DNA from 3 places in the Dysosmobacter sp. Sow4_B12 genome. Region 2 is predicted to be linked to each of the others. Evidence: predicted binding sites of a transcription regulator. Region 2 holds the regulator's gene; each other region holds the start of a gene.
The links. The regulator Rex, encoded in region 2, represses fermentation and respiration genes when NADH is low (regulators of the CRP and FNR family bind a similar motif). The targets are predictions, from matches to a motif close to ATTGTTAANNNNTTAACAAT.

Region 1: ACTQ4R_RS01005 (butyryl-CoA:acetate CoA-transferase) is a predicted target of Rex. The motif match lies at 6,596-6,615, and genes of this name have one in related genera.
Region 3: ACTQ4R_RS11465 (acetyl-CoA C-acetyltransferase) is a predicted target of Rex. The motif match lies at 5,158-5,177, and genes of this name have one in related genera.

What each region holds. Positions count from the first base shown of each region.
Region 1 is NZ_JBQKKR010000001.1:188,077-198,031, reverse strand. Features, by position in the region: gene ACTQ4R_RS01040 (CdaR family protein) at 1-817, opposite strand, end outside; gene cdaA (diadenylate cyclase CdaA) at 807-1,700, opposite strand; gene ACTQ4R_RS01030 (aminotransferase class V-fold PLP-dependent enzyme) at 1,805-2,929, opposite strand; gene ACTQ4R_RS01025 (DUF3343 domain-containing protein) at 2,926-3,177, opposite strand; gene ispF (2-C-methyl-D-erythritol 2,4-cyclodiphosphate synthase) at 3,261-3,752, opposite strand; gene ispD (2-C-methyl-D-erythritol 4-phosphate cytidylyltransferase) at 3,749-4,399, opposite strand; gene ACTQ4R_RS01010 (CarD family transcriptional regulator) at 4,512-5,006, opposite strand; gene ACTQ4R_RS01005 (butyryl-CoA:acetate CoA-transferase) at 5,205-6,551, opposite strand; gene ACTQ4R_RS01000 (bifunctional 4-hydroxy-3-methylbut-2-enyl diphosphate reductase/30S ribosomal protein S1) at 6,709-8,670, opposite strand; gene ACTQ4R_RS00995 (lysophospholipid acyltransferase family protein) at 8,667-9,278, opposite strand; gene cmk ((d)CMP kinase) at 9,299-9,955, opposite strand, start outside.
Region 2 is NZ_JBQKKR010000001.1:944-10,898, forward strand. Features, by position in the region: gene ACTQ4R_RS00010 (VanW family protein) at 1-122, shown strand, start outside; gene sfsA (DNA/RNA nuclease SfsA) at 599-1,279, shown strand; gene ACTQ4R_RS00020 (manganese efflux pump MntP) at 1,300-1,875, shown strand; gene ACTQ4R_RS00025 (hypothetical protein) at 1,936-2,073, opposite strand; gene ACTQ4R_RS00030 (S-layer homology domain-containing protein) at 2,150-3,235, opposite strand; gene ACTQ4R_RS00035 (redox-sensing transcriptional repressor Rex) at 3,271-3,900, opposite strand; tRNA gene ACTQ4R_RS00040 (tRNA-Arg) at 4,275-4,351, shown strand; gene fic (protein adenylyltransferase Fic) at 4,413-5,018, shown strand; gene ACTQ4R_RS00050 (site-specific DNA-methyltransferase) at 5,228-6,757, shown strand; gene ACTQ4R_RS00055 (type III restriction-modification system endonuclease) at 6,757-9,807, shown strand; gene ACTQ4R_RS00060 (hypothetical protein) at 9,846-9,955, shown strand, end outside.
Region 3 is NZ_JBQKKR010000015.1:32,547-42,501, reverse strand. Features, by position in the region: gene pth (aminoacyl-tRNA hydrolase) at 1-392, shown strand, start outside; gene mfd (transcription-repair coupling factor) at 542-4,051, shown strand; gene ACTQ4R_RS11470 (peptidyl-prolyl cis-trans isomerase) at 4,104-5,117, shown strand; gene ACTQ4R_RS11465 (acetyl-CoA C-acetyltransferase) at 5,410-6,666, shown strand; gene trxA (thioredoxin) at 6,780-7,097, opposite strand; gene ACTQ4R_RS11455 (NAD(P)/FAD-dependent oxidoreductase) at 7,127-7,948, opposite strand; gene ACTQ4R_RS11450 (ArsR/SmtB family transcription factor) at 7,938-8,237, opposite strand; gene rpe (ribulose-phosphate 3-epimerase) at 8,592-9,236, shown strand; gene ACTQ4R_RS11440 (1-aminocyclopropane-1-carboxylate deaminase/D-cysteine desulfhydrase) at 9,243-9,955, shown strand, end outside.

The sequences.
Region 1 (9,955 bases), 190 kb from region 2:
CGCCGGAAATGGTGATTTTCGCCGGCGTGATCTTATAAGTCACGTTGGAGAGGCTGGCGCCGGGAGATTCCTTAAAGTTCATGACCAGGTCCACTTCCTTGGTGACATTCACCGGCAGTGTGACCTGTACCGTCTCCACGTTGGAGTGGACATTGGAGCTGTCCACGACCTGTCCCTTTTCGTCATAGTATTGATAGCTCAATTCCCGGGAAACTGTGGCCATGGCATCAGTGCCGATGTCCAGCGTTACCTTGGCATAGCTGATCCGGTCCAGCGTCTCCTTCTGGCCGCGGACCTCAAAGCTTGCGGGAGAGACCTCCAGTTCGCCGCCGGAGTACCCCGCCGCCACATTGCCCACGATCTCATAATGGACAGTTACGCTCTTACTGTACAGCTCGCCGATATTGACGGTGGCGGTATAGGGCTTGATGTCGGAATAAGAGACGATTTGGCTGAGTGTACGGATCTTAAAGCCCGGCTTGTTGGAGACTGTCTGGGAACCGGTAGTGGTGATGTTGGAAAGGTCTGCCTGGATGAGAAGGTCATCCCGGTCCACCTTGGCAAGATCCCAACGGGTGCCCTGGAGCGTTACGTCCACCGTGGTGTCCGTTCCCTCCTCCAGCAGCATCAATCCCCGGCTGGCCAGTGCGGCGTCCGCGTCCAGATACTCGATGGGGATGTCCTTGAACTCCTTGGTGACGATACGGGCTGTTCCGTCCGGATTTCCGGTTAGGTCAGCGTAGATCCAGATGCTGATGGCCACAAGAGTTGCCAAGGCGATGTAGAATGCCTTACGCTTGCTGACTTTATTCTTCATCGCCGCTGCCTCCGTTCTTTTTGGCCGACAGCAGATTTGTCAGACCGGAGAGGCTGAACTTCTGCTTGTCCGTCTCCTCACTATCCTGGGGAAGCAGCTCGTTGCGCAGCAGATTCTCCAGCGTTTCCGGTTTCAGATGGCGCTTGAGCATACCGCCAATCGCCACCGAGATGGAGCCAGTCTCTTCAGAGACAATGACCACCACAGCGTCGGAGTTCTCGCTCATACCGATGCCGGCCCGATGGCGCATGCCCAGGTCCCGGCTGAGGTTAACGTTCTTGCTGAGGGGCAGCATGCAGCCGGCGCCAAGCACCCGCCCATTCCGGACAATGACGGCGCCGTCGTGCATAGGTGCCTTCACAAAGAAGATATTCTTCAAAAGCTCACTGGAAACGGAGGCGTCCAGTACAGTGCCGCTGCGGACCATGTCGTCCAGCAAAATCTCCCGCTCAAACACGATCAAGGCGCCGGTACGGGATTGCGACATCTCTGTGCAGGCCAGGACGGTCTGCCCGATGGTCTGCTCCATGGTGTTGACATCCTCCTCGTGGGAGAAAAACGCCGTGAAGCGCTTGCTGCCCATCTGCTCCAGAATACGGCGGATCTCCGGCTGGAACAGGATGATGAGGGCCAGAACTCCCCACTCCACCATACTGCTCATGATGTAATACACACCGTGGAGCTGCAGTACGGAAGACAGCATCAAAGCCGCCAGAAATACCAGCAAACCCTTGAGAAGGCTGGCGGCTTTGGTGCTTTGCACCAGCATGAACACCTTGTACAGGACAAAGATCATGATGGCAATATCTAAAAGGTCTGTCGGCTGAATCAACAGCAGGTAGCGTCCGATCACTGCCGGCAGTTCCGCAAGTTTCACTTCCATTGAGAGTTCCTCATCCCCTTTAGGCCATGAATACCTTGATTATATAAAATATAGCTTAGGATTGCAAGGCAATCAGCAGGAAAATTCACGGTCTGTTCAGAAAATCAGACCAGAATATCCCGCATGGCCTCCAGAAAGCGTTCCACTTCTGCGGCGGTGTTCCAATGGGAAAAGCTTAGGCGCACTGTGCCGCTGTCCAGAGTGTCCGCGGTCCGGTGCGCCAGGGGCGCGCAGTGGAGCCCGGCGCGGACAGCAATGTCCCGCTGCCCCAACTGGCTGCCGATAGTCTCCGTGTCGTGACCTGCCGCGGTGAAGGAGAGTACCCCCACCTGGGATGCAAGATTCGGTCTGGCAAAAACCTGTACGCCCGGCAGCTTTCGCAGCCCCTCTGCCGCCTGCCGAGTCAGCAGCCGCTCCCGGCGGCAGATGTTCTCCGGACCTTGCTTTTTCAAAAAGCGGACGCCCGCCAGCAGCCCCGCGATGCCGGGAACATTGTGGGTGCCGGCTTCCAGCCGGTCCGGCAGAAAATCCGGCATCTCTTGAAGAAGGGACAGGCTTCCGGTCCCTCCTTCCAGAAGCGGCTTTACAGGCATCCCTGTCCGGCATAGGAGGACCCCGGTGCCTTGCGGGCCGTAGAGGCCCTTGTGTCCGGGCATGGCGATGAAGGACGCTCCCAGCGCGGACATATCCAGCCGCAGCACCCCTGCGGATTGGGAAGCGTCGATCACAAAGGGAACGCCCCGCTGCCGGCAGATCGCTGCGATGGATTCCACCGGCTGAACAAACCCAAATACATTGGACACATGGTTGCAGATCACAGCGCTGGTCCCCGGTGTGATGAGCCGGTCAAAGGCATCCAGAACCGCATCCTGCCGGAACAGCGGCCCAGCGGCCACCGCTGTCTTTGCCCCCAGGGCTGTCAAGGGCCGCGTAACGGCGTTATGCTCATAGCCGGAAATAACGACCCGTCCCCCGCGGGGAACCAGACTTTTGATGGCAATATTCAGCGCATGGGTGGCATTCAGCGTGAAGACCACCTGTTCCGGGCTTTCCAGATGAAAAAGCTCCGCCAACGCGCTGCGGCAATCAAAGGCCGTGTCCGCCGCGGCCATGGCGGCACCGTATCCGCCGCGGCCCGGAGAACTCATGGTACGCATGGCTTCCGCCACAGCCTTGGCTACCTCCGGCGGCTTTTGAAATGTGGTGGCAGCGCTGTCCAGATAGATCATAAAGGCACCTCCTGTATGCCTCCCGGTTGGGGCAGATATATTTGAACAGGGTCCAGATGCTCCCTGCGAAGAATCAGCAAAGCTGCCGACAAGTCCGGCGGGGCCAGCTCCACGGCATAGGCACAGCCGGAAGAGGTCAGGTCTCTGGGTGCCCGGAAAATCCGGCAGCGGATGCCCGCGCGGCTCAGTGCCCGCTGCATCCGCTGGGCGTAAGTGATGGAACGGGCGATGATCAAATAGTGCTCCACGAGCTCGCCTCCTCTCTGTCCATCTTATGGCCTGGGACGGAAAGGGTGCGAAAAAGGACCTGCCGCCAGGCAGGTCCTTTCGTTCAGATATTGTTCAGCTTCTCCAGAAGCACCACCGCGTGAGCCGCCATACCGGAACCATCGCCGGTAAAGCCAAGGCCTTCCTCCGTGGTGGCCTTCACGTTTACTTGCTCCGCTTCAATGCCCAGTGCCGCGGCGATATTCGCCTCCATCTGTGGCCGGTAAGGCCCAACCTTAGGTGCTTGGGCGAGCAGCACAGCATCGATGTTCACCACGGCGAAGCGCTTTTCTCCCAGCAGCCGTCCGACTTCCGCCAGCAGCTTTAAGCTGGAAATACCGGCATATTTTGGGTCTGTGTCCGGAAAGAGCTTGCCGATGTCCCCCAGGCGGGCGGCGCCGGTCAAGGCGTCCATGACCGCGTGGACCAGCACATCCGCGTCAGAGTGGCCCAGCAGCCCTTTTTCCCAAGGTATATCCACGCCTCCCAGAATAAGCTTCCGACCTTCCACCAGCCGGTGAACGTCATATCCGTGTCCGATGCGCAGATTTGTCATGTCCGCTCCTCCCGGTCCTTTAAGATCGCTTCCGCCAGCACCAGATCGGCCGGGGTGGTGATCTTTAGGTTGGTCTCCTCTCCCTCTGTCAAAAAGACCACCTTTCCCAGCCGTTCCACCGCGCCGCAGTCATCTGTGACTTCAATCCCCTGCTCCAGAACAGACTGGAGAGCGGCTTTCAAAACATCCGCCGTAAATACCTGCGGCGTCTGCACCGCCCGCAGTGCGCTCCTGTCCAGTGTCTGCGCCACCGCGCCGTCTTCCCGGACGCATTTGATGGTATCTTTCACCGGAACGGCAGGGGCTGCCGCTCCGCAACGGGTCGCGGCGGCAATGACGCTGTCAATGAGCTCCGGCGTCACCAGAGGACGGGCACCGTCCTGCACCGCCAGCAGCTCCATGCTTTTATCCGCCTCCAGCGCCGCCAGCATAACGGAATGGGCGCGGCTTTCACCGCCCCGGACCACTTTTTTGCATTTGGTGATGCCGTATGTATGGCACAGCTGGGCGATCTCTACCAATTCCTCTTCCCGGGTGGCTACGATGATTTCATCCACCCGTTCCGCCCTCTGCAAGGCATCCAGCGTCCGTATCAAGACGGGAATGCCGTCCAGCGGCAGCAAAAGCTTGTTGGTGCCGCCTCCCATACGGGTAGAACTGCCGGCTGCTGCCACCAGTGCGGCGCAGCGAGGCCGGCGTCCTTCCCGATATTTTTTTAAGAATGGAAGCATCTGCTGATTCCTCTCTCCATGTAGTTGTTTAATGGAGCGCAGGTGTTTGCCGCATGGCTTGATCCACACGGCTCTCCAGTTCCCTGTACTCTCCCTGCTCCGCCATGACGATTTCCGAAATGAGGATCTGCCGGGCATTGTGCAGCATTTTCCGCTCGCCGGTGGACAGGCCCCGCTGCTGTTCCCTGTGCATCAGCGCCTTGACCACCCGGGCTACCTCGTACAAGTTCCCGCTTTTCAGTCTTTCCATGTTTTCCCGGTAGCGTTTGTTCCAGTTAGCGGTGCTCTCCACCGTCATATCGGGAATAGCGGCCAGAAGTGCCTCCGCCTCCGGCTGTGTGATGAGCGTGCGGATACCAATGGCATCGCTGTTGCAGACAGGTATCTTCAGCAACAGTCCGCCCATGGGCATCTTGAAGACATAGTAATCCTGTGTGACGCCTGCGATCTTTTCTTGAACGATTCCATCGATGATCCCCGCACCATGCATGGGATGCACGACCAGATCCCCAATGCTGAACATGAGAGGCTTCCTTTCCCGCCTACGGTGCCGGGTCTCCGCAGCCGCTGATATTTTGACAAAAACAAATATTTACTCAAGTATGATTATAGTATGACAATTGTCAATTTTCAAGCACTTTTTCAGTTTTTTTGCGCTGAAAAGCAAAAAAAATCGGCACTGGCGGAGGTATGTGCTCCGCCAGTGCCGATATAAAATTGTTTACTTCTTGTTGGAACGGCGCCAGATGTGCATCTTCTCAGCCTCAGCGATCAGTTCCTCACGGAACTGGGGATGGGCGATGCCAATGAGTGCCTCAGCACGCTCCCAGGTGGACAGGCCCTTGACGTTCACCTTGCCGTACTCGGTGACCAGCCAGTGCAGGTTGGTACGGGTGGCGGTGATGATAGTGCCCTCCGCCATGGTGGGACGGATACGGGACTTCAGCTGGCCGGTCTTCTTGTCCATGTAGGAGGAAGAGCAGCAGATGAAGCTCTTGCCGCCCTTGGCCAGATAAGCACCCATGACGAAGTCCTGCTGGCCGCCGGCGCCGGAGATATGGCGGGTGCCGGAGGACTCGGAAGAGACCTGACCGTACAGGTCGATGTCCACAGCGCCGTTGATGGAGATGAAGTTGTCGATCTGAGAAACGCGGGCAATATCATTGGCGTAGCTGACAGGCACAGCCATGCACTCGGGGTTGTGATCCAGGAACTCATAGAGCTTCTTGGTACCGGCAGCGAACGCGTAGGTCTGACGGCCCTTATCGAAGGGCTTGCAGGCGCCGGTGATACGGCCGGCCTTGGCCATGTCCACGAACGCGTCCACGTACATCTCCGTATGCACGCCCAGGTCCTTCAAGTCGGACTCAGCGATCATCTTGCCGATGGCGCTGGGCATGGAGCCGATCCCCAACTGCAGGCAAGCGCCGTTGGGGATCTCGGGCACCACCAGATTGGCCACGGCCATATCCACCTCAGAAGCAACAGACGGACCGCCCATCTCGTCGATCTCGGGGTTGTCACCTTCTACGATCATGTCCACATCGTCGATGTGGATATAGTTGTCGAAGCCGCCAAAGCACACCGGCATGTTCTTGTTGACTTCCACGATCACGACCTTGGCAGTCTCGCACACGGCCTTCAGATGGGTGCCGTTGGGACCGAAGTTGAACCAACCATGCTCATCCATGGGAGCGACCTGCAGCATGGCAACATCCGTCTGCTGGATGCAGTTGCGGTAATAGCTGGGCAGCTCGGAATAACGGATGGGAGCGTAGAAAGCAAAGCCCTCATTGATGGCCTTGCGCTCGATGCCGGACATATGCCAGGAGTTCCAGGTAAAATGCTCTGCCACGTTGGGCACGTCGAAGATGGCGGGACGGCTGGTTAGGATGCCGCCGTGGATCTTCACGTCGGTCAGTTCCTCGCTGCGCTTGGCCAGGGCCTTGTCCAGTGCCTTGGGGGTGCCAACGCACCAGGCATAGTCGACCCAATCGCCGGATTTGACGACTTTGACAGCTTCGTCAGCCGTCTTGAGCTTCTGCTGATATTCCACTTCGTAGCTCATGTGATTTCCTCCTATTTCATTTCCCGTGGTCAGTATTTCCGTAGTTTGTCAAGATTATAACATACCGCTTCTCCCATTGCAATGGCAAACGTGAAAAAAATCACAAAATTTCAAAAAAAGGAGCAGGCTCTATGAGCCTGCTCCTTTGCAACTGAAGTTACTCAGCGTCCTCAGCGGCCTCCGCCTCAGCAGTGGGGGTCAGCAGAGCACGGATGGACAGGGAGATCTTCTTCTTCTCCTCGTCCACAGCGGTGATCTTGGCGTCGACGATCTGGCCCTCAGACAGGACGTCCTCAGGCTTGTCGATGCGGCGGTCAGCGATCTGGGAGATGTGGATCAGACCATCCACACCGGGAACGACCTCGGCGAAAGCGCCGAAAGTCATCAGCTTGACGATGCGGACAGAGGCCACGTCGCCCACGCTGTACTTGTTCATGAACACATCCCAGGGATTCAGAGTGCGGTCCTTGACGCCCAGGGAGATCTTGTGCTTCTCAGCGTCGAAGGAGATGACGTACACATCCAGGGTGTCGCCCACCTTGCAGACCTCAGAGGGGGTCTTGATACGGCTCCAGCTCAGCTCGGAGATATGTACCATGCCGTCCACGCCGCCGATATCCACAAACACGCCGTAGGAAGTCATGGACTTCACAGTGCCGGTGTAGTGCTTGCCGACCTCGATGGTGGACCACACAGCCTCCTGCGCGGCCTTGCGGGCCTCCTCGGTGACGGAACGGATGGAACCGACCACACGGCGACGGGCACGGTTGACCTCGGTGATGCGCAGCTGGACCTTCTGCTTGATCATGGAGCTGAGGTCAGCGCCGCGGGGCTGGCCGCTCTGGGAAGCGGGAACGAACACCCGCACGCCCTTGACGGAAACCACGATGCCGCCCTTGTTCTCCTCAGTGACAGTGCCCTCCAGGACGGTCTTGTCCTCGACGGCCTGCTCAATGTTTTCCCAGACCTTCACGGCGTCCAGACGCTTCTTGCTCAGCTCGGCATAGCCCTCCACGTCGTTGACGCGGACAATGTAGGTCTCGATCTCATCGCCCACGTGGACGATATCCTCAGCCTTGGCGGTGGGGTCATCGGTCAGTTCGCTCAGCTTGATATAAGCGGCCTGCTTGGCACCCACATCCACCTGGACCTCGGTGGGAGTGATGGCCGTGACGATGCCGGTTACCTTCTCTCCTGTATTTAAAGTTTTGAAAGACTGATTCAGTAATTCCTCGAAGGACTCATCCATGCCCTCGGCCGCTTTGATTTCTTCGCTCATGCTTGCATATACCTCCTTAATGATGCCCGCAGGTGTGGAGGCGCCGGCCGTCAGTCCCGCCGCCCCGCAATCCTTGAAAACCTCCGCAGAGAGCTCGTCCGCGCTTTCAATCTGGAGCACGCGGGAACACCTCTTTTGGCAGATCTCCGTCAGATGCTTGGTATTGGCACTTTTACGGTCACCCACCACCACCATCACGTCCACCTTGCCGGCAATTGCAGCCGCCTCCGTTTGACGCTTATGCGTAGCATTGCATATTGTATCAAATATTTTTACGTTTGTACACTCTTTTTTTAGAATTTCCCAAGAACTTTCGAAAAGTTTTCGGATGCAGGTGGTCTGCGCGACCACTGTAACAGGGATTTGCCGGTGGGAGGTATCTTTTTCCAGCCACATCTTTACTGCCTCCGGACCGTCAAACACCAGGGCGTGGCGGCACCAGCTGGCCACCCCCACCACCTCCGGATGGTGAGGCTCGCCGATGATGATGGGCTGGCGTCCATCCTGCTCCGCCTGGGCCACCAGCTTTTGGATGCGGCAGACATTGGGACAGGTCGCATTGACGCAGCGCACGCCCCGTGCCTCCAGATCATCCAGTACATTTTTCACTTCGCCGTGGGAGCGGATGACCACCGTGTCCCCTTTTCCCAAGGAGCCGGGGTCCTCTGTTTTACGGATGCCCCGCCGGGCCAGATCCTCCACCACATGGGAATTATGGATGAGGTCTCCCAGCATCCAGCAGCCGCCTGTCTCCTCCGCTGTTTTCTGGGCCAACTCCACGGCCCGCTTCACGCCGTAGCAAAAACCGGCACTCTCCGCTAAAAATACCTTTCCACTCACAGCGGCATTCCTCCGACAGCTTGACCACCCAGGGCATAGGCCTGTGCCAGAATATCGTCCGCGATCTTCTGCATCTCCTCGGAGGTGCCATGGCGCCCGGTATAAACCGGCTCGTAGGGGTCGCCGAAGATAATGCGGGTCCGGTGGAACAGCTTCTTCTCACCGTCCATGAACACAGGGACCAGCTTGGCGCCTGTTCGGACACCGATCATGGCAACACCGCTCTTGGCATGGGCCGGCAGGCCGTCTTTATATCCCACGCCGTTGCGGACCACCGTTCCCTCCGGAAAAATCAGCAGGTTGTCACCGGATTTCAAGACTTGAATGGCGGTCTTGACGGCTTGAATATCGTTGTTGCCCCGGCTGACGGGGAACGCTCCCAGCTTTCGGATGATCCAGCTCAGGATGGGGTTTTTAAACAGCTCTTCCTTCGCCATGGCGTGGAGGCGGTAATTTACCGGCAGTTTGAGGCCAAGTAGCACAGGGTCCCAATTGCTGGAGTGGTTTGGGCACAGCAGGACACCGCTCCTTGGCAGCTTCTCCATCCCCTCCACCGTGACCGGATGGAGAAAGCGGACGATGAAGCCCAGCACATAGTATACAAACACAAAAAATCTATTTGTCGGTTTCATAATGAAGTCCTTTTCCGAATGATGTTCAGAAGAGCCGCCTTGCTCTCCTGGAAGTCAAGGTCCGTGGTATCCAGCAGCACGGCGTCCTCCGCCTGGCGCAGAGGCGCCACGTCCCGGTGGATGTCGTTCCAGTCCCGTTCTTCGATCTCCCGCAGGACCTTTTCAAAAGGCTCCGGCGTTCCCCGCTCCTCCAGCTCCGCGCAGCGGCGCTGTGCCCGGGCTTGGGCGGAAGCGGTCAGATAGACCTTCACGTCCGCGTCCGGCAGCACCACGGTCCCAATATCCCGTCCGTCCATAATGACGCTGTGGGTCCGGGCCAGCTGGCGCTGCATATCCAGCAAAAAGGCGCGCACCTCCCTGTGGGCGGACACAGCGGAGGCGCACAGAGAGACTTCCGGCAGGCGAATCTCCTTTGTCACGTCCCGGTCATTCAGCAGCATGTGCTGCAGGCCGTCCTCGCCGTAGGTAAGTTCCACCCGGATGTCCGGCAGGCACGCGGCCACCGCGGCGCTGTCCTTCGGATCGATGCCGTGCGTCAAAGTATAGTAGCCGATGGTGCGGTAAATGGCGCCTGTATCCACATACAAATAGCCAAGCTCCGCGGCGATGGCCCGAGCCAAGGTACTTTTGCCGGCGCCGGAAGGGCCATCGAT
Region 2 (9,955 bases):
ATATACGCCACAACGTATTGTTCCGTCTAATCTATAACCTGTCAGACCAGCTGTTGGAGGAACAGTTTTTGTTTACGAACGATGCTATTATGATGTACAGCCCACTGCTGCCGGAAAAATAAAAAAACGCAGTTAACGTACCTTGGATATCTATTCTATACATAGATATCCAAGGTATTATTTTCCGGTAGTTGGAGGCGCATTTTGAGGACCATGTGAGGGATGTGGGGTGGCTTGGTTATGTCCCTCAGCTGGTCCGGAAGTGTGCAATGGAAACCCCGGGAGCTCCAGTGGGATCTGTGGAGCATGTGAACACAGCGGGGGTAGAGATTTTTGGCAGCTCCACGATGTCCAGGATACGCTTTAAGTGCCGGGAGAGCTGCTTTACCTTCCGTATACAGAATCCGGCAGGAGCTTTTCAGAGACAGAGACCGGCAGGATTCGGAAATATTACTGTATTACAAAAAAGGACAAATTCACGGAAAAGGTTAAAGCTGTGGTTTGCGGCACAGCACTGGTCTGATATGGTTTGAATGTCGCGGCGGTGTGTGTTATAATTGGACATATCAGTCCTTGCTGAAAAAGGAGCGAATGTCCCATGCGTTATGGAACTGTCATCCCTGGCCGCTTTCTGACCCGCCCCAACCGTTTTATCGCTCTTGTGGAGACAGCGGAGGGGGTACAGACCGTTCACGTGAAAAATACCGGCCGCTGCCGGGAACTGCTGGTCCCTGGCGCCACTGTCTATCTGGAACAGGGTACAAATCCCGGCCGCAAGACGGCATATGACTTGATCGCTGTGGAAAAGGGAGACCTGCTCATCAATATGGACGCCCAGGCCCCCAATAAGGTCTTTGCTGAATGGGTAAAACAAGGGAGCTTTTTACCGGATGTGACGGCGGTACGGCCAGAGTTCCGGTATGGGGATTCCCGCTTGGATTTTTGCCTGGAAACAGCTGCGGGATCGCATTTGGTGGAGGTAAAGGGTGTGACGCTGGAGGATGGCGGTGCTGCCCGTTTTCCGGACGCGCCCACGGAGCGAGGTGTCAAACACATCCGGGAGCTGCAAAAGGCGGCGAAGGCTGGCCTTGACACCACCTTGTTCTTTGTGGTACAATTTCGAAACGCCGTTTCTGTATCGCCCAATAACGACACACACCCCGCTTTCGGCGCGGCACTGCGGGAGGCTGCGGCCTGCGGCGTAAACGTTTGCGCTTATGACTGCCTGGTGACGCCGGATAGTCTTTCCATCCGCCGGAAGGTGCCGGTGATTTTGTAAAGAGGAAAAGGAAGTTTGTCATGAGTATTGTGGAGCTGTTTTTGATCGGTGTGGGCCTTTCTATGGACGCCTTTGCCGTGGCTGTCTGCCAGGGCCTTTGCATGCCGAAGCTGAATTTGCGGCAGGGAGGCGTCATTGCCCTGTACTTCGGCGGCTTCCAAGCGCTGATGCCCTTAATCGGCTGGTTTTTGGGCTTCCAGTTTGCCGGTTATATTCAGAGCTTTGACCACTGGGTGGCCTTTGTGCTGTTGGCGCTCATAGGCGGCAACATGGTCCGGGAGGCGCTGTCCCCCGAAGAGGAAGAGACCTCCTGCGCGGTGAACAGCAAGCTGAATCACAAGAAGCTTTTCATGATGGCGGTAGCCACCAGCATCGATGCGCTGGCCATCGGTGTGGCGTTTGCGTTTATGGATGTCTTGATTCTTCCTGCGGTCTCTCTCATCGGCTGCACGACCTTCTGCTTGTCTTTAGTGGGTGTTGTGGTGGGCAACTTCTTCGGCTCACGGTATAAAAAACGGGCGGAGCTCACCGGCGGCATTATTTTGATCCTGCTGGGTGTGAAGATCTTGCTGGAGCACCTGGGTATTCTCGCCTAACGTACATCACGATAAAAGCCCCCGGGCCAAAAGGCCCGGGGGCTTTGCGCGCTATGAACCTCAGCAGCAGGAAGAGGAATTGCAGCCGCAGTTGTTGCCGCAGCCACCCCAGTTGCCATTGCCGCAGCAGCACCAAATGATGATGAGCAGAATGATGATCCAGCAGCAGTTGCCGCCGCCCCAACCATTGTTACACATATCGTAGCCTCCTATGAAGACGTAGACCGGAAGCGGTCTCAGTTCATCCTATGCGGAGGTCTGACAAAGGTGACTACTATATTCGGCCAGAGGAAACCAATCGGTCAGCTTCCCGGGATTCGGCAGAGGTAAACACCCCCCGGTCCAGCAGCACGTCCCGCAGAGTTTGGCCGCCTAGGGCCATCTGGGTATCCAGGGCGTAATAGGAGACATAGACCAAATCCGCCCGGAGGAAGATTCCGTTCTTTAGGGCGGTGTATTCACCTACGGTAATAACGCCGCTGGCCAGCGCCCGTTCCAGAGCGTCAGATACGGTCTTGTTGTCGGAGGAGCTGTATCCCATGGCCCGAAGCACGAACTCCATGTACTGGTTGGCGGGAATGGCTTGACTAGGCCGGAATGTATTGGCGGAGTATCCGTTGGTGTATCCCTTGGCATAAGCATAGCCCACGTATTTGTCCGCCTGTGTGCCCTTGGTGATGTCGGTGAAGGGGTGGGTCCCGGTATAGGCAAGGGCTGCATCCTCTTCGCCCAAAACACGGATGAACATGATGAGGGCCTGCAACCGAGTGGGAGCGGCCTCTAGGTCATATCCCTGGCCGTAGCCGGTGAAGCTGCCTTTAAACAGGTGCATGGTTTTCAGGGCGTAGGCGATCGCATTGTAGTCCACCGTATCGGAATAGCTGAAAGCATAGCTCCCCTGGTAGTCCACAACAGCGGTCTTGGAAGTGATCTGGAAAAGAGCGCTGGTGTCCTCCGCTACCATGTAGCGGTGGTTCAGAGCCAGAGCGGTGCCGGTGGTGACAGCGGTGCCAGTGGTCACATCTACCACTGTGCCAAAGGGGAAAGAGACCTCTGCCTTCCCAGCCAGCACCATAACGCTGGTGCCGGTGGTGCCCAGCAGAACATCCTGGGCCTTCAAGCGGGTCTCTGTCCAGGTCCTGGCAATGGAGGTATCCGGTAAAGAGGTATCGCCTCCTAAAATAGTGGTATCGGAAACATCCAGCTTTTCCTCCACCTTCTGGTCCACCTGCTTGGTAAAGACCTCCGTTAGATAGGACAGGGAGATTAGAGGATCGCCGGCATCACCGGCAGCCAGAGCGGTGACCATCAGCACAGAGGCCAGAAGACAGGCGGTAATGAGAATAACCCTTTTTTTCATATAGGAAATCGAAATCCTTTCCGGTGGACGGCGGGTCAGCGGTTGGCAATGCGGTAGCTGAGGGTGAGCAGGCTGTCAGCAAAGTGGATGTTCTCAAATTTCACATCCGGGGAGGGGGAGGACAGCTCCACATTGGTGAAGTTCCAAAAGCCCCGGACACCCAGGTCGATGAGCCGGTTGGCAGTGTCTTGGGCTACAGACTGGGGGATGGTCAAGACCACCACATCCACGCTGTGCTCCCGGATGAAGCTGTCCAAATCGCTCATGGAGTAGATGGGCACGCCATTGACGGAAGTGCCGATAACAGCGGGGGAGACATCAAAAGCGGCGTCCACGGTAAAGCCAGTGTGGGAAAAGGGGAAGTTTTGCAGCAGGGCATGGCCCAGATTGCCAACGCCGATCATGACCAAGTGGTGGTTATTATCTACGCCCAGAATATGTCCGATCTCAGCTCGCAGCTCCTCCACGTTATAGCCGTAGCCCTGTTGGCCGAATTCGCCGAAGCAGCTGAAGTCTTGACGAATCTGAGAGGCGGTGATATTCATTTCCTGTCCCAGGGAATGGGAGGAGATGCGGACCACGCCACGGTTGCACAGATCGGTCAGCTGTCGGTAATATCGGGGAAGTCGCCGGATGACGGCGTCAGAGATGTTCTCTTTTTTCAAAAAAATTCACTCCTGTTTTAAGGATTCGTTAAAATATTCGCAAATATAGTTTATCGCAAAATAGTGAACTTGTCAAATTTTTTAACAATCTTTTTCGGAAAAAATTTTTATATTAGGGGTTTACAGAACGCCAAAATCTTGCTATACTACCATAGTACGTGAGGGGAATACATCTTATGGGTATGCGCCCGTGGCGCAGTTGGATAGCGCGTCAGACTCCGACGTTTCAGGTCCTATCCGCAGCGAACCGGCGCAACCCCTTGCAATCAGTGGCTTCCAGCCAACGCAGAGGAAAATATCTTCCACCGTTGACTACTATTTGACCACTATTTTGAAAAATAGCACTTCCCCACAAGTTCATACCGTTTTGATACGCGCCCGTGGCGCAGTTGGATAGCGCGTCAGACTCCGACTCTGAAGGCCGCTGGTTCGAATCCAGTCGGGCGTACCAGTAAAAGGCACTTGCGAAAGTAAGTGCCTTTTGTTTTAATTTAGGCAAAGGAGGTTTCGCCATGGCTCTTGAGAATAAACTGGGACTCACATCCTCTGCTGATCTCGCCCGTGAAGAAGAGCGAATCAGCAAAAAGAAAGCTGTCGAGCTTTTTGAGAAGGGTCTGCTGAATCAGCTGGAGGCCGGAACCTTCTCCTCCCTGCAAGCCATCCACAAGTACCTCTTTGAGGAGATTTACGACTTTGCCGGCGAACTCCGCACAGTTAACATCGCCAAGGGCAACTTCCGTTTTGCTCCGGTGATGTACCTGGAAGCGGCGCTTGCGAATATTGAAAAGATGCCGCAGTCCACTTTTGATGAGATCATTGAGAAGTATGTGGAGATGAACATCGCCCACCCCTTCCGCGAAGGCAACGGGCGCAGCACACGCATCTGGCTGGATCTGCTGCTGAAAGCCGAGTTGCACCAGGTGGTAGACTGGAGCCGCGTGGATAAGGAGGACTATCTGCTGGCCATGGAACGCAGTCCTATCCGGGATACAGAAATCAAGCACATCCTGAAAAATGCACTTACAGACGAAATTGACAGCCGTGAAGTGTATATGAAAGGTATTGACCACAGCTACTACTATGAGGGTTATGCGATCTTCAAGGCCGAGGAACTGTGATTGATCCAATTTTAAGTCTATGAAAACTCCCTTGTAGAACGATCATCATCTACAAGGGAGTTTTCTGTGGCTTTTTGTACTGCAATTTCACTTTGTAGCACAATTCTATCCTTATCAGATTTCCAGTCCCTTCTGCAACACCTCGCTTGCCGCTTTCTTGTTCTTATCGAACGCATGGGTATAGCTTTGTTTATCCTGATAATTTTATAATGAGCAAGGATGAATACGAAAACGAAGTCGGTCTATACGACGAGAATGGAGAAAAAACTTTCCATGAGAACAACATAACCAATCCGCGATTTCATTCCGTCTGGTGTAGTATGATGTATTCAAGACTGATGTTGGCAAGAAACCTTCTAACAGATGATGGTGTAATTTTTATAAGCATCGGTCAGTCAGAACTTGAAAACCTCACGGCAATTTGCAACGAAGTTTTCGGAGCATCGAATAGATGTGGCATAATATCTCGTGTTATGAAGAGCGGTGGTGCAAAAGGGCGGTTCTTTTCTCCTAACATGGAATATATTCTGGTTTATGGCAGAGATTTAACAAAAACAGGTAATTTTAGAGAGCCAATCTCAGATGAAATAATAAATAAACTATATACTTCTGTTGAAACCATTGGTGAAAAGAAGGGAGAACGATACAGGCCATTTGGTCTATACCAATCCTCACTGGATGCAAGGCCAAATCAGCGATATTTTATTGAGTGTCCTGATGGGAGTTTCGTTATACCTCCTGGAGAGACGATGCCTCGTATTCCAAGAGATGGAGAGATGGTCATTCCGCATTTGAATGACGGTTGCTGGAGATGGAGCAGAGATCGCTATTTAGAAGAAAAGGAAAAAGGAAATATTGCATTTAAAGAATCCGACGGCGTTTTAATTAATGCTGATGGAACACCCGCTAAATGGAATGTCTATACAAAAATTTGGCTTTCTGACCGTCAGGAAGAGGGCATGGTACCTGTAGATTTAATATCTAAATGGGAAAACAGAGCCAGTTCAAAAGAACTCCAAGAACTGTCTATCCCATTTGATTTTGCAAAACCTGTGGAATTAATTGGTTATTTGATTAGTATTGTTAACCTCACAGAAGATGCAATAATTATGGACTTCTTTTCCGGCTCTGCCACCACCGCCCATGCTGTCATGCAGCTCAATGCCGAGGACGGCGGGCACCGCAAATTCATCATGGTACAGCTGCCAGAGCCCTGCGATGAAAAATCCGAAGCATTCAAAGCCGGCTACAAAAATATCTGCGAAATCGGCAAAGAGCGTATCCGCCGGGCAGGTGATAAAATCAAAGCCGAGCATCCTGACGATGACCTGGACATCGGCTTCCGGGTATTCCAGGTGGACGAGAGCAACATGAAGGATGTCTATTATCACCCCGAAGAGTTGACACAGCTCACCATCGGTGAAACAGTAAGCAATATCAAGGATGACCGCACGGACCTGGACCTGCTCTACGCCTGCCTGCTGGACAGGGGAGTGGAGATCAGCCTACCCCATACTGCCGAGACCGTGGATGGCTATATAGTGCATAATGTAGACACCGGTGCCCTCATGGCCTGCTTTAACGAACACGTTCCCACTACCGTGGTGGAGCATATGGCGAAGCAGCAGCCGCTCCGTGCCATCTTCCGGGACAGCGCCTTTGCCACCGATGCGGACAAGATCAATGTCACTGAAATCTTCAAAAATCTCTCCCCGGACACGAAGGTGAAGGTGATCTGATGAAACTCCAATTCAAACATCAGCCCTTCCAGGCAGAGGCTGCCGCGGCAGTCTGTGATGTGTTCAACGGCCAACCTTACCGTACCACCACCTATCGCCTGGACCTGGGCGATATGACCAATGTCCAGACAAATCTGGATATGAGCGACACCGGCTTCCGCAACCATCCCCTGGTACCGGAGCTGACCAACTCCCATATCCTGAAAAATATGCAAACAGTCCAGCGGCGTAATGGCCTGAAGGCCTCTGAAGCTCTGGCGGGACCGGGCATCAACCTGTCCATTGAGATGGAGACCGGCACTGGAAAAACCTATACATACGTCAAGACCATGTACGAGCTGAATCAGCGCTACGGCTGGAGCAAGTTCATCATCGTGGTGCCGTCGGTTGCTATCCGGGAAGGCGTCTACAAATCCCTTCAGACCACCCAGGAACACTTTGCCGGGGAATACGGCAAGAAAATCCGCTTTTTTATCTACTCATCTGACCGGCTCACCGAGGTGGACCGCTTTGCCTCAGACAGTGCCATCAATGTCATGATCATCAATATGCAGGCGTTCAATTCCAGCAAAAACCAACGAATCATTGACAAAAAGCTGGACACCTTCCGCAGCCGCAAGCCCATCGACATCATTGCAAGAACAAATCCCATTCTGATCATCGATGAGCCGCAAAGCGTGGAAGGTAAACAGACCAAGGAGAGCCTGAAAAAGTTCTGCCCCCTGTTCACTCTGCGCTACTCCGCCACCCACAAGGAAAAATATGACATGGTGTACCGCTTGGATGCCATGGACGCCTACAACCAGCATTTGGTGAAGAAAATCGCCGCACTGGGTGTCACCCTTACCGGCTCCACTGCCACCAATGGGTATGTGTATCTGGAGGGCATCGACCTCTATAAAAACAAAGCCCCGACTGCCCGCATTGGATTTGAAGTCAAGGGAGCAATCGGGACGCGGACTGTTGTAAAAAAGCTGGGGCGAGAGGCCAACCTGCTGGATGAGTCCAACGGCTTGGAGGAATATGATGACCGCTATATTATCACCAATATCGATGGTCGGGACAACTCTGTCACTTTCCTGAACGGATTGAAGCTCTACGCCGGACAAATTCAGGGCAACGAACAAATGACTGCTCTCCAGCGGAGAGTCCAGATTCGGGAGACTATTCGCACCCACATTCAGCGTGAGCGGGAACTGTATCCAAAAGGCATCAAGGTCCTGAGCCTGTTTTTCATCGATGAGGTGGCAAAATACCGCCTGTACGACGGCGACAACGACGATGGCCGCAACGGTGAGTATGCCAAAATGTTTGAGGAGGAATATGCCAGCGTGGTGGGTTCTCTCCAGCGTGAGATTGGCGACGAGGCATACCTCAAATACCTGGATAAAATTGATGTCCACAAAACCCACCAGGGCTATTTCTCCATTGACAAGAAGAAGGGCAAAAAGGCACGGTTTGTAGAGAGTAAAATTGACCGGAAAACCCAGACCTCTGATGATGCTGATGCTTATGATCTGATCATGAAAGACAAAGAGCGTCTGCTTAGTCTGGACGAGCCGGTACGGTTTATCTTCTCTCACTCCGCCCTCCGTGAGGGCTGGGACAACCCTAACGTATTCCAAATCTGTACATTGAAGCCACAGAGCGACTCCGAAATTCGCAGTCGTCAAGAGATTGGCCGCGGCCTTCGGCTATGCGTCAACCAGCAAGGCGAGCGTATGGACGAAAGCATGCTGGGCAGTGAAGTGCAAGAGCTGAACAAACTGACCCTCATCACCGATATGGAATTCGGAAAGTTTGCAGAAGCGCTGCAGGCAGGTCTGGCAGAGTCTCTGGCGGATCGGCCCAAAAAGGTGGACGAGCAGCTATTTTTGCACCAGGTACTTACCAACGCCAATGGAGATTCCATCAAGGTCACGCCGGAATTGGCTGGGGCGATCTACGAGGACCTGATCAGCAACGGCTATGTAAAACGGGGTGAACTGACCGAAAAGTATTATGCGGATAAGGCCAGCGGCACCGTCCAAGTGGCAGAAGAAGTCAAAGACTGTGCAACTTCCATCGTGAATATTCTCTCTTCCATCTATGACAAGCACTCGATACCGACAGAAGATGCCCACGGGAACAATGTGGATGCTAAAATAGACCCAGAAAAGCTGAAAAAGAAGGAGTTTCTGGAGCTTTGGGAGCGAATCAACCACAAATCCTTCTATACGGTTCACTTTGACAAGCAGGAGTTGATTGACAACTCCATTCGGGAAATCGACGCCAAACTGGATGTCACTCGAATTACTGTGAAAACCGAGTACGGCGAACAGACTTCCCATATGGAATCCAGAGAACAGTTGGAACAGGGAGATGGATTCCACAAGACCCGCACCAATCAGGAAACTGCAAAGCATGCGCCGCTTGGCAGTGTTCGGTATGATTTGGTTGGAAAACTGGTTGAAGAAACCGGCTTGACCCGTGCTACTATTGCTGCCATTCTGCAAGGCATTTCTCCGCAGAAATTCTCCATGTTCCGTTTGAACCCGGAGGAGTTTATTCTCAAATCCGCTAAGCTGATAAGCAATCAAAAGGCGACCCAGATCATCGAGCATATCACTTATAACAAGTTGGACACTGCCTATGATACCGGTATCTTTACCAGTGCGAATCTCCGTGGTAAACTGGGTATGAACGCAATGGAAGCAAATCGGAGCTTGTACAGCCACATCATCTATGATTCTGACAATGAAAAGAGATTTGCCAGTGAACTGGACATCAACGACAAGGTTGCCGTCTATACAAAGCTTCCGAGTAGTTTCTTCATCTCTACGCCTGTTGGGAAATATAATCCAGACTGGGCAATCGCCTTTAACGAAGGCTCTGTGAAGCATATTTGCTTTATTGCAGAAACGAAGGGCAACACTGATAGTCTGGAGCTAAGAGGCGTAGAGCTGGCAAAAATTGAGTGCGCAAAGGCCCATTTTGCGGCCATCAGCAACGAGAGTGTAACGTATGATGTTGTGGACAGCTTTGAAAAACTGATGAATCTGGTCTCTTGATATTGGACTGCATTGTTTTCAGAAGGAGTGAAGGCTCTATGTCAACATTCAGGTGCCCAAACTGCGGAAGCCCTGCCACCGTTACAGGAATCCAATGGCAGTGCGGCTGGTGCGGAAATTTTGGTTCTGTAAAAAGTGCGCCAGCCAA
Region 3 (9,955 bases), on a different contig from region 2:
TGGTCATGAAGCCCCAGACCTATATGAACCTCTCCGGCGAGGCGGTCCGGGAGGCCGTGCAGTTCTACAAGGTCCCCGCCGACCATGTGCTGGTGATCTACGATGACGTGTCCCTGCCCGTGGGCAAGCTGCGGGTGCGGCCCACCGGCTCCGCCGGCGGCCACAACGGCATCAAAAATATCATCGCCCACCTGGGCACCCAGGACTTCCCCCGGGTGAAGATCGGCACCGGCGCCCCCGCCGGCGGCGGTGCGGACATGATCGACTGGGTCATCGGCGAGCCCTCCAAGGCGGAGAAAAAGGTGCTGCTGGAGAGCTTTGAAAGGGCCATCGACGCGGCGGCGTGCATCATTGAGAACGGCTGCCAGAAAGCCATGAACGACTTCAACTGAGGGCCGCGGCGGAAAAGCGCGGGCGCGGGAGACGCAAATTTGCCGCGCTCCCCGCATAGAGATAGAACGGCACATCCCCCTCCCTTGGCGGCGGGATGCGCTTTCTCCTGCCTATAATTTCCAAATTTTAACAGAGGTTATCATTGCCTATGGAACAGTTACTGCAAAAACTGAATACCATCCCGGAGGTGGCGGAGCTTATCCGCCGGGTGGAGGAGGGCGGCTGCCCGGCGGCGGTGAACGGCCTGCAGCCGGTACAGCGGGCCTGCGTGGGCGCTGCCGTGGCCCGGGCACTGGACCGGCCGGCGGTGTTCGTGTGCGGCGATGAGCGGGAGGCCCAGGTGCTCTCCGGGGACCTTCGGACGCTGCTGGGCGGGGAGCCGGTGACGCTGCTGGGCCGGGAGTGGCAGCTGCTGCCCGGCGCCGTCAGCTCCCGGGCCTGGGAGCAAAACCGCCTGGCGGCCCTGTACGCCATGGCCCGGGGACAGGCCCGGGTCATCGTGGCCACCGCCGACGCCCTCTGCGCCCGGACCCTGCCGCCGGAGCGGCTGGTGTCCCTGTCCCGGACGCTGGAGGTGGGGCAGCGGGCGGAGCTGCAGGACCTGGCGGAGCAGCTGGTCTGCGCCGGCTACACCCGCTGCCAGCAGGTGGAGGGCGTGGGCCAGTTCGCCCTGCGGGGCGGCATCCTGGACGTGTTCTCCCCCCTCATGGAGCAGCCGGTGCGGTGCGAGTTTTTCGACGATGAGATCGACTCCATGGGCACGTTCGACCCCGGCACCCAGCGGCGGGTGAAAAATGTGAAGTCCGCCCTGGTGCTGCCGGCGGCGGAAGTGCTGCCCCACACCGCCCGGGGGGGCTTGACCGGCCTGGCGGACACTCTGGCCGCCCAGGCGGAGAAGCTTGCGAAAAAGCAGAAAACGGAGCGGACGGTCCAGACCCTGCGGGAGGACGCGGAGCGTCTGCGCAGCGGCGCCGCCGTGGGCGGCGCGGACCGCTACCTGGCGGCCATTTACCCGGAGGTGACGGCAGGCGTCCACTATCTGCCGCGGGAGAGCGTGGTGTTTTTGTGCGAGAGCGGCCGGGTGGAGGACCGGGTGAAGGCCACCCTTCTTCAGCAGAAGCAGGACACGGAGGCACTGCTGGAGGCCGGAGCGCTGACGGGAGAGTGGGCGAAGCTGACCCTCTCCGCCGAGGAGCTGTACGCCGCTCTGGAGGAATTCCCCGTCATCATGGAAAACGCCCTGCCCACCTCCCGGTATCCCCTGCGGCCCCGGGGGCTTTTGTCCGTGAACGCCAAGCAGCTCTCCTCCTACGGCGGCAGCCTGGAGACCGCCGTGGGGGACATGGCCCACTACCGCGCCAGCGGCAGCGCCGTGCTGGTGCTGTGCGGCAGCGAGACCCGGGCCCGGAACCTCCAGCGGCTGCTGGAGGAGCGGGACATCCCCGCGGCGCTGGACCTTTCCAACACCGCCATGCCCGCTCCCGGCGAGGTGCGGGTGGCCTTGGGTGCCCTGTCCGCCGGCAGCGAATGGCCCCAGCTGAAGCTGGCCGTGCTGACGGAGGGGCAGCTGACCGCCGCGCCCCACAGGCGGCAGAAACTGAAAAACAGCTCCAACCGCCAGAAGCTCCAGTCCTACACGGACCTGTCTCCCGGCGACCTGGTGGTCCACGTTCACCACGGCGTGGGCCGGTTTGCGGGCATCCAGAAAATGCCGGTGGACGGCGTGGAAAAGGACTATATCAAAATCGACTACGCCGGCGGCGACTGCCTGTATGTCCCCGTCACCCAGCTGGACCAGGTGTCCAAGTACATCGGCGGCGGAGAGGACCAGGAGCGCACAAAGCTCAACAAGCTGGGAGGCACCGAGTGGGCCAAGCAGAAGACCAAGGCGAAAAAAGCCGCCAAGGACCTGGCCAAGGGGCTCATCGCCCTGTACGCCCAGCGGCAGCGGCAGCCGGGCTTCGCCTTCTCCCCGGATTCCACCTGGCAGCGGGAGTTCGAGGAGGCCTTTGACTACGAGGAGACCGAAGACCAGCTGCGCTGCATCGCGGAGATCAAGGCCGACATGGAAAAGCCCCGGCCCATGGACCGGCTGCTGTGCGGCGACGTGGGCTACGGCAAGACGGAGGTGGCCCTGCGGGCCGTCATGAAGTGCATCCTGGACGGGAAGCAGGCCGCCATCCTGGTGCCCACCACCGTCCTGGCCCAGCAGCATTACGCCACCGCCGTGGGCCGGTTCCGGAATTTCCCCGTCCGCATCGAGGTGCTCTCCCGCTTCACCCCCGCCAAGGAGCAAAAGCGCATCCTGGACGCCGCCAAGCGGGGGGCCGTGGACCTGCTCATCGGCACCCACAAGCTGCTGCAAAAAAGCATGGAGTTCCACGACCTGGGCCTGCTCATCATCGACGAGGAGCAGCGCTTCGGCGTCACCCACAAGGAGCGGCTCAAGGAGATGAGCCGCCAGGTGGACGTGCTGACCCTGTCCGCCACCCCCATTCCCCGGACGCTGAACATGGCCCTCTCGGGCCTGCGGGACATGTCCACCCTGGAGGAGCCGCCCCAGGACCGCCAGCCGGTGCAGACCTACGTGCTGGAGCACGACTGGGCCGTCATCGAGGACGCCATGCGCAGGGAGATCGGCCGGGGGGGACAGGTGTACTACCTCCACAACCGGGTGGAGAGCATCGACCTCACCGCCTCCCGCATCCAGAAACTGCTGGGGCCGGAGGCGCGCATCGTCACCGGACACGGCAAGATGAGCGAGCAGGAGCTGTCCCGGGCCATGCAGGCCATGGTGGACGGGGAGGCGGATGTGTTCGTGTGCACCACCATCATTGAGACCGGCATCGACATCCCCAACGTGAACACCCTCATCATCGAGGACGCGGACAAGATGGGCCTGGCTCAGCTCCACCAGATCCGGGGCCGCATCGGCCGCAGCGCCCGCCGGGCCTACGCCTACCTTACCTACCGGCGGGGCAAGGTGCTCCAGGAGACCGCCGCCAAGCGCCTGGCGGCCATCCGGGAGTATGTGGAGTTCGGCTCCGGCTTCAAGATCGCCATGCGGGACCTGGAGATCCGGGGCGCCGGCAACCTGCTGGGGCCGGAGCAGTCCGGCTACCTCATGAGCGTGGGCTACGACCTCTATTTGAAGCTGCTGGAGGAGGCGGTCCTGGAGGAGAAGGGCGAGGAGAAGAAGATCGAGACGGAGTGCTCCGCCGATCTGACGGTGAATGCCAACATCCCCGACCGCTATGTTCCCTCGGCGGAGCAGCGGATGGACCTGTACCGCCGCATCGCCGCCATCCGCACGGACGACGACGCCTCGGACCTGCTGGACGAGATGCTGGACCGCTACGGAGAGGCGCCCAAGAGCGTGCTGGCCCTGCTGGACGTGGCGCTGCTGCGCTCCGCCGCCGCCAAGGCCGGCGTCAGCGACATCTCCCAGAAGGGCAGCCTTTTGAAGCTGCAGCTGGCCGTGTTCCGGCCGGAGGCGCTGGTGGCGGTGTGCGGCCTGCCCAAGTACCGCCAGCGGCTGACCCTGGCCGCCGGGGACACGCCGGCCATCACGCTGAAGCTCAAGCCCGGCGCCGACGTGCTGGCGTCCGCCACGGAGCTGGTGGAGGACTTGAAGCTGGCGTCGGAGGAGCGGGCATAAACCAAAGCCGCGCCGCATAGGATGGGACATCCCGTGAAGGAGTCTGAGTGCCATGAGACGAACCATCCTGCCCCTGCTGCTCATCATCTGCCTGCTGCCGGCCGGCTGTGAAAAAGCGCGGACCGCCCCGGAGGCGGAGACCGGCCTTTCCGGCACCGCCGGCCTGGCGGCGGACACCGTGGTGGCCGCGGTGGATGGCCGGGAGGTCACCGCCGGGCAGTACCTGTACTGGCTGGCGGCCGTCTGCGGCGATATCCGGGACTATTACAGGTCCGCCGGCGGCGAACCGGATTGGTCGGCGCCGCTGGAGGACGGCACCCTGGGCGGCTACGCCAAGGACCAGGCCCTTCGCAGCGCCGCCCTGTATGCCACCGTGGAAGGTTGGGCGGAGAAGTACGGCTGCGCCCTGACGGCGGAGGACCGTGCCGCCATGGACGCCGAGTGGGCGGAAAAAACCGCGGCCGCCGGCGGGGAGGAGACGTACCTCGCCCGGCAGGGGCTGGACCGCTCCGCCGCCGAAACGCTGTCGGAGGACCATTACTTATACCTCCGCCTGTGCGCCCTGGCGGAGGAGCCGAACAGTCCCCTGTGGGCCGGGGAGGAAGAGCTGGCGGAATTTTTCCGCCAGCAGGGGTATGTCACGGTGGATATGGTGACCTTTTCCGGCGAGGACGGGGAAAACCGGGCGGCGGAGGCCTTCGCCGGCCTCAACGCAAGCCGGAGCCCGGAGGCGGATCTCGCCGCCCTGCGCACCGCCGCCGGCGGCGAGGACGGCTATCCCAGGACCCTGCTGCCAACGGACGGTACGCTGCCGGAGAGCCTTTCCGCCTCCGCCGCCGCCCTGGCGGAGGGGCAGCTCAGCGGCATCGTGGAGACGGAAGATGGGTGGGCCATCCTGCTGCGGCTCCGCGACGACACGGAGGCGGTGCGGCAGGACCTGCTGGACCACCGGCTGCAGGCGGCGGCGGACGGGGCCGAGGTCCGGACCACGGAAGCGTACCGGAACTTGGACACAGCGGCCTTCTGCGCCGCCCTGGACCGCTCCCGGGAGGCACTGGAGAAATGAAAACGTCCGTTTTCGTCAACTTGACGAAAACGGACGTTGTTTTGTCAAAGATTTAACAAAAATTCAAAAATGCCATAGGTTTCCATTGACGGAGGAAGAGAAACCCACTATAATCAAACTTGCGGGTGGTGAGGTATCCACTGATTTGTCAAAAATTTAGCAATCCTGTTTAAAGTTTGACAAACCAAAAACGCACCGCCCGGTCCCATTGGTTAGCATTTGCGGCAGCGGCCACCGGCTGGTGCCCGTACCGCTTCCAAACAAAAAATTTTTATAAAAACGGAGGACTATCATGAAAGAGCTCTATGTCGTGAATTGCTGCAGAACCGCAATTGGTTCCTTTGGCGGCGCTCTGAAGAACACCCCCGCCGCCGACCTGGGCGCCATCGTCGTCAAGGAGGCTCTGAACCGCGCCGGCGTGAAGCCCGAGCAGGTGGACGAGCTGATGTTCGGCTGCATCCTGACCGCTGGCCTGGGCCAGAACGTTGCCCGCCAGGTCTCCATCAAGGCCGGCATCCCCTATTCCGTGCCCGCCTACACCGTCGGCATGGTCTGCGGCTCCGGCATGAAGTCCGTCATCGAGGGTGCCCGTTCCATCCTGGCCGGCGACGCTGACGTGGTCGTCTGCGGCGGCACCGAGAACATGAGCGCCGCTCCCTTTGCCGCTCCCGACGCCCGCTGGGGCGCCCGCATGGGTGACAAGAAGCTGGTGGACACCATGATCAAGGACGGCCTGTGGGACGCCTATAACAACTATCACATGGGCACCACCGCCGAGAACATCAACGACATCTGGGGCATCACCCGCAAGGAGCAGGACGAGTTCGCCGCCGCCTCCCAGCAGAAGACCGAGGCCGCCCAGGCCGCCGGCAAGTTCGACGATGAGATCGTCCCCGTGCCCGTGAAGGTCAAGAAGGAGATCGTGGAGTTCAAGAAGGACGAGTTCCCCAAGGCCGGCGTCACCGCCGAGGGCATTGCCAAGCTGCGCGGCGCCTTCCCTGTGGGCCCCGAGTCCCCCAATCCCCAGGTCGTCCACACCTTCGAGGTCACCGGCGCCCAGGATGCCGACGACAAGGGCACCCAGCGCGTCACCGCCGCCAACGCCTCCGGCATCAATGACGGCGCCGCCGCCATCGTGCTGGCCTCCGGCGAGGCTGTGGAGAAGTACGGCCTCAAGCCCATGGCCAAGCTGATCGGCTGGGGCCAGGGCGGCGTCGATCCCAAGATCATGGGTGTCGGCCCCGTGCCCGCTTCCCGTCAGGCCATGGAGAAGGCCGGCGTCACCATCGAGGACATCGACCTGGTGGAAGCCAACGAGGCCTTCGCTGCCCAGTCCATCGCTGTGGCCCGTGAGCTGCACTTCGATATGAGCAAGGTCAACGTCAACGGCGGCGCCATCTCCCTGGGCCACCCCGTCGGCGCTTCCGGCGCCCGTATCATCGTCACGCTGCTGCACGAGATGCAGAAGCGTCCCGAGGCCAAGAAGGGCCTGGCCACGCTGTGCATCGGCGGCGGCATGGGCGTTGCCACCATCTTCGAGAAGTGCTGATACGCGGAGCAAGCCTATAAACGAACATAAAAGCACGGGGCGCCGAAAGGCGCCCCGTGCTTTCCGTGTAAAGGAAAACCGCCTGTCCCACCGGGACAGGCGGTTTTTGCCGCTTACAGGTTCTTCTCCAGAACGGAGGTGAAGGCGTCGGGGGGCATCACGCCCACCTTGCGGTCGAACTCCCGGCCGTTTTTCAAGAACACCACCGTGGGGATGCTCATGACGCCGAACTGGGCGGCCAGGGCCGGCTCCTCGTCCACGTTGACCTTGCCCACCAGCACCTTGCCGTCATACTGCTCTGCGATGGCCTCAATGACCGGGGAGAGCATTTTGCAGGGGCCGCACCAGGAGGCCCAGAAATCCACCATTGCCAGGGGAGCCGCGTCCACGGCGGCGACAAATTCTTCCGTTTTCAGATGCTTGACTGCCATAATTGGAATCTCCTTTACATGTTTTTACATCATGGTTTATTTCGCTCCGCTGCCGCCACAAAGGCAGCGGCGCTTTGGCCGGCGATGAGGCCCTCGCCCACCGCCTTGGCCACCTGCAGGGGTCCGCCGGTACAGTCTCCGGCGGCGAAGAGGCCGGAGAGGTTGGTGGTCATGCGGCGGTCCACCGTCACATACCCGTTCTCTGTTTCCAGGCCCTGGAACAGGTCCGCCGGGGCCACGGTGGGCCGCAGCAGGAACACCGCGTCCACGGCGGCGGTCTTTCCGTCGCAGGTGACGGACTCCACCGCTTCGCCGCCCTGGATGACGCAGCTTTTCGGCCGGTCAAAGTAGGTGACGGCGCAGCCGATGCTCCGCAGGAAATCCGCCTCCTTCCGGGCGGAATCGGAAAAGCCCAGCACCGCCACCGGCCTGTTCCGATACAGCATGCCGTCACAGGTGGCGCAGTAGCTGACGCCCCGGCCCAAAAACTCCGCCTCGCCGGGGAACTTTTTGCCCCGGGCCACGCCGGCGGCCAGCACCACGGCTTTGGCGCTGTACATGTCCGGACCCACGCTGATGAACCAGCTGCCCATCATGAAAAGGGCGCTGAGCGCCCGTCCGGCGAGAAATTCCGCCCCGGCCTCCTCCGCCTGGCGGCGCATGGCAAGGAGCATCTCCTGCCCGGAGACGCCGGGGAGACCCGGATAGTTGTCCACCTGTCCCGCCCGCCACAGGGGATTTTCCTCCGGCGGGTTGGATACCACCAGCACGCTGCGGCCCCGTGCCCGGGCGTTCAGCGCGGCGGAGAGGCCCGCGGGGCCGCCGCCGATCACCAAAATGTCACAGGACATAGCTGTCCGCCTCCTCTCCGAACAAAGCGGCGATCAGCCGGGCCACCTCCGGGGAGGCGGCGGAGTAATAGACCTCGTTTCCGCTGCGTCGGGCGGTCACCACACCGGCGGAACGGAGCTTTTGCAGGTGCTGGGAGATGCAGGACTGCGACATGCCGCTGTTTTTCTCCATACAGGAGACATTGTGACAGCCGCTGCGCAGCAGGTTGTGGACGATCTGCAGCCGGATGGGATTGGACAGGGCCTTCAGCAATGCCGCCTGCGCTGTATAGTCTATCCGGTTTTCCATGGTTCCACCGTCCTTCATTTGTTTTGCAATATTAGAATATCATAATGTTTTAATGATAAAAGTGATATATGCAACAAAATAAAAAATATTTCGGGCGGGGCGGCGGGTTGCTTTTGGGGCGGGAGTTTGATACACTAATGGCAATCAAACGGGAGCCGGCGGACGGACCCACCGGCTCCCTATTTTAAAAGCGGCGGCGCCCCGGCTCGGGGGGCGGATGCTGCGGGGAACAAAGACCGAGGAGATGCCGGGCCGCTTGCGCCATCCTATGCGCCGGCAGCCTCCGCCGCCACGGGGACCTGTCCTCCAAATGTATCCAAATGCCGCCGGACTGACAGAAAAGAGGGACTTTTTATGGTCAAAATCGCACCGTCTATTCTCTCCGCTGATTTTGCGAATCTGGAGCGGGACATCCACCGCATCGCTGACGCCGACTACGTCCATGTGGACGTGATGGACGGCGTGTTCGTACCCAACATCTCCATTGGCATTCCTGTGGTGGAGTCCATCCGCAAGGTGACGGACATGTTCCTGGACGTGCACTTGATGATCGTGGAGCCGGTGCGGTACGTGGAGCGGTTCTGCGACGCCGGTGCCGACCTGGTGACGGTGCACCTGGAGTCCGACACGGCGGAAAATATCCACGCCGCCATCGACAAGATCCACGCCAAGGGCAAAAAGGCCGGCGTGGTCTTGAAGCCCGGCACCCCCGCTGAAGCGGTGCTGCCCTATGTGGAGAAGGTGGAGCTCATCCTGGTCATGACCGTGGAGCCCGGCTTCGGCGGCCAGAAGTTCATGGCGGACATGATGCCCAAGGTGACGGCCATCCGGGGGTACATCGACGAGAAGAACCCCGCCTGCGAGCTGGAGGTGGACGGCGGCGTGGCCCCGGACACCTGCCGCACCTGCATCGACGCCGGCGCCAACGTGTTGGTGGCGGGCAGCGCCGTGTACAAGGCGGCGGACATTCCCGCCCGCATCGCGGAGCTGAGGGGGTAACGGAAAATGAAGCTGGAAAAGCTGAGCCTGGGCGTGTACCCCACGCCCCTTTACAAGCTGGAAAATATCAGCGCCAAATACGGCCGCGGCATCTGGGTGAAGCGGGACGACCTGTGCGGCGTGGCCCTGGGCGGCAACAAGGTCCGCAAGCTGGAATACCTGCTGGCCCAGGCCCGGGCACAGGGGTACGACACGGTGTTCACCACCGGCGGCGCCCAGTCCAACCACGCCATGCTCACCGCCGCCTGCGCGGCACGGCTGGGTATGGACTGCGTGCTGCTGCTGAAGAAGCGGGGCGTCACGGAGCGCCGGGGCAATCTGGTGCTGGACGACATCTACGGCGCCCAGGTGCGCTTTGTGGACACCGACAGCTATGACGACATTTACGCCGAGATGGACCGCCTGGGCGCGGAGCTGGAAAAGGCGGGCCATAAGGCCTTCCACATCCCCGTGGGCGGCTCCACGCCTTTGGGCGCTCTGGGCTACGCGGACTGTGTTCGGGAGATGGCGGAGCAGCTGCCGGACCATGGCGCCCAGGTGGGCCACATCGTCTCCGCCACCGGCTCCGGTGGCACCACCGCCGGACTGCTGCTGGGCGCCAGATGGTATCTGCCCCATGCCCAGGTCACCGGCATGGGCGTGGATGACGACCCCTTTGAGGACATCGTGCCCGTTCTGGCCGATGGCGCGGCGGAACTGCTGGGGGTCTCCGCCGACCG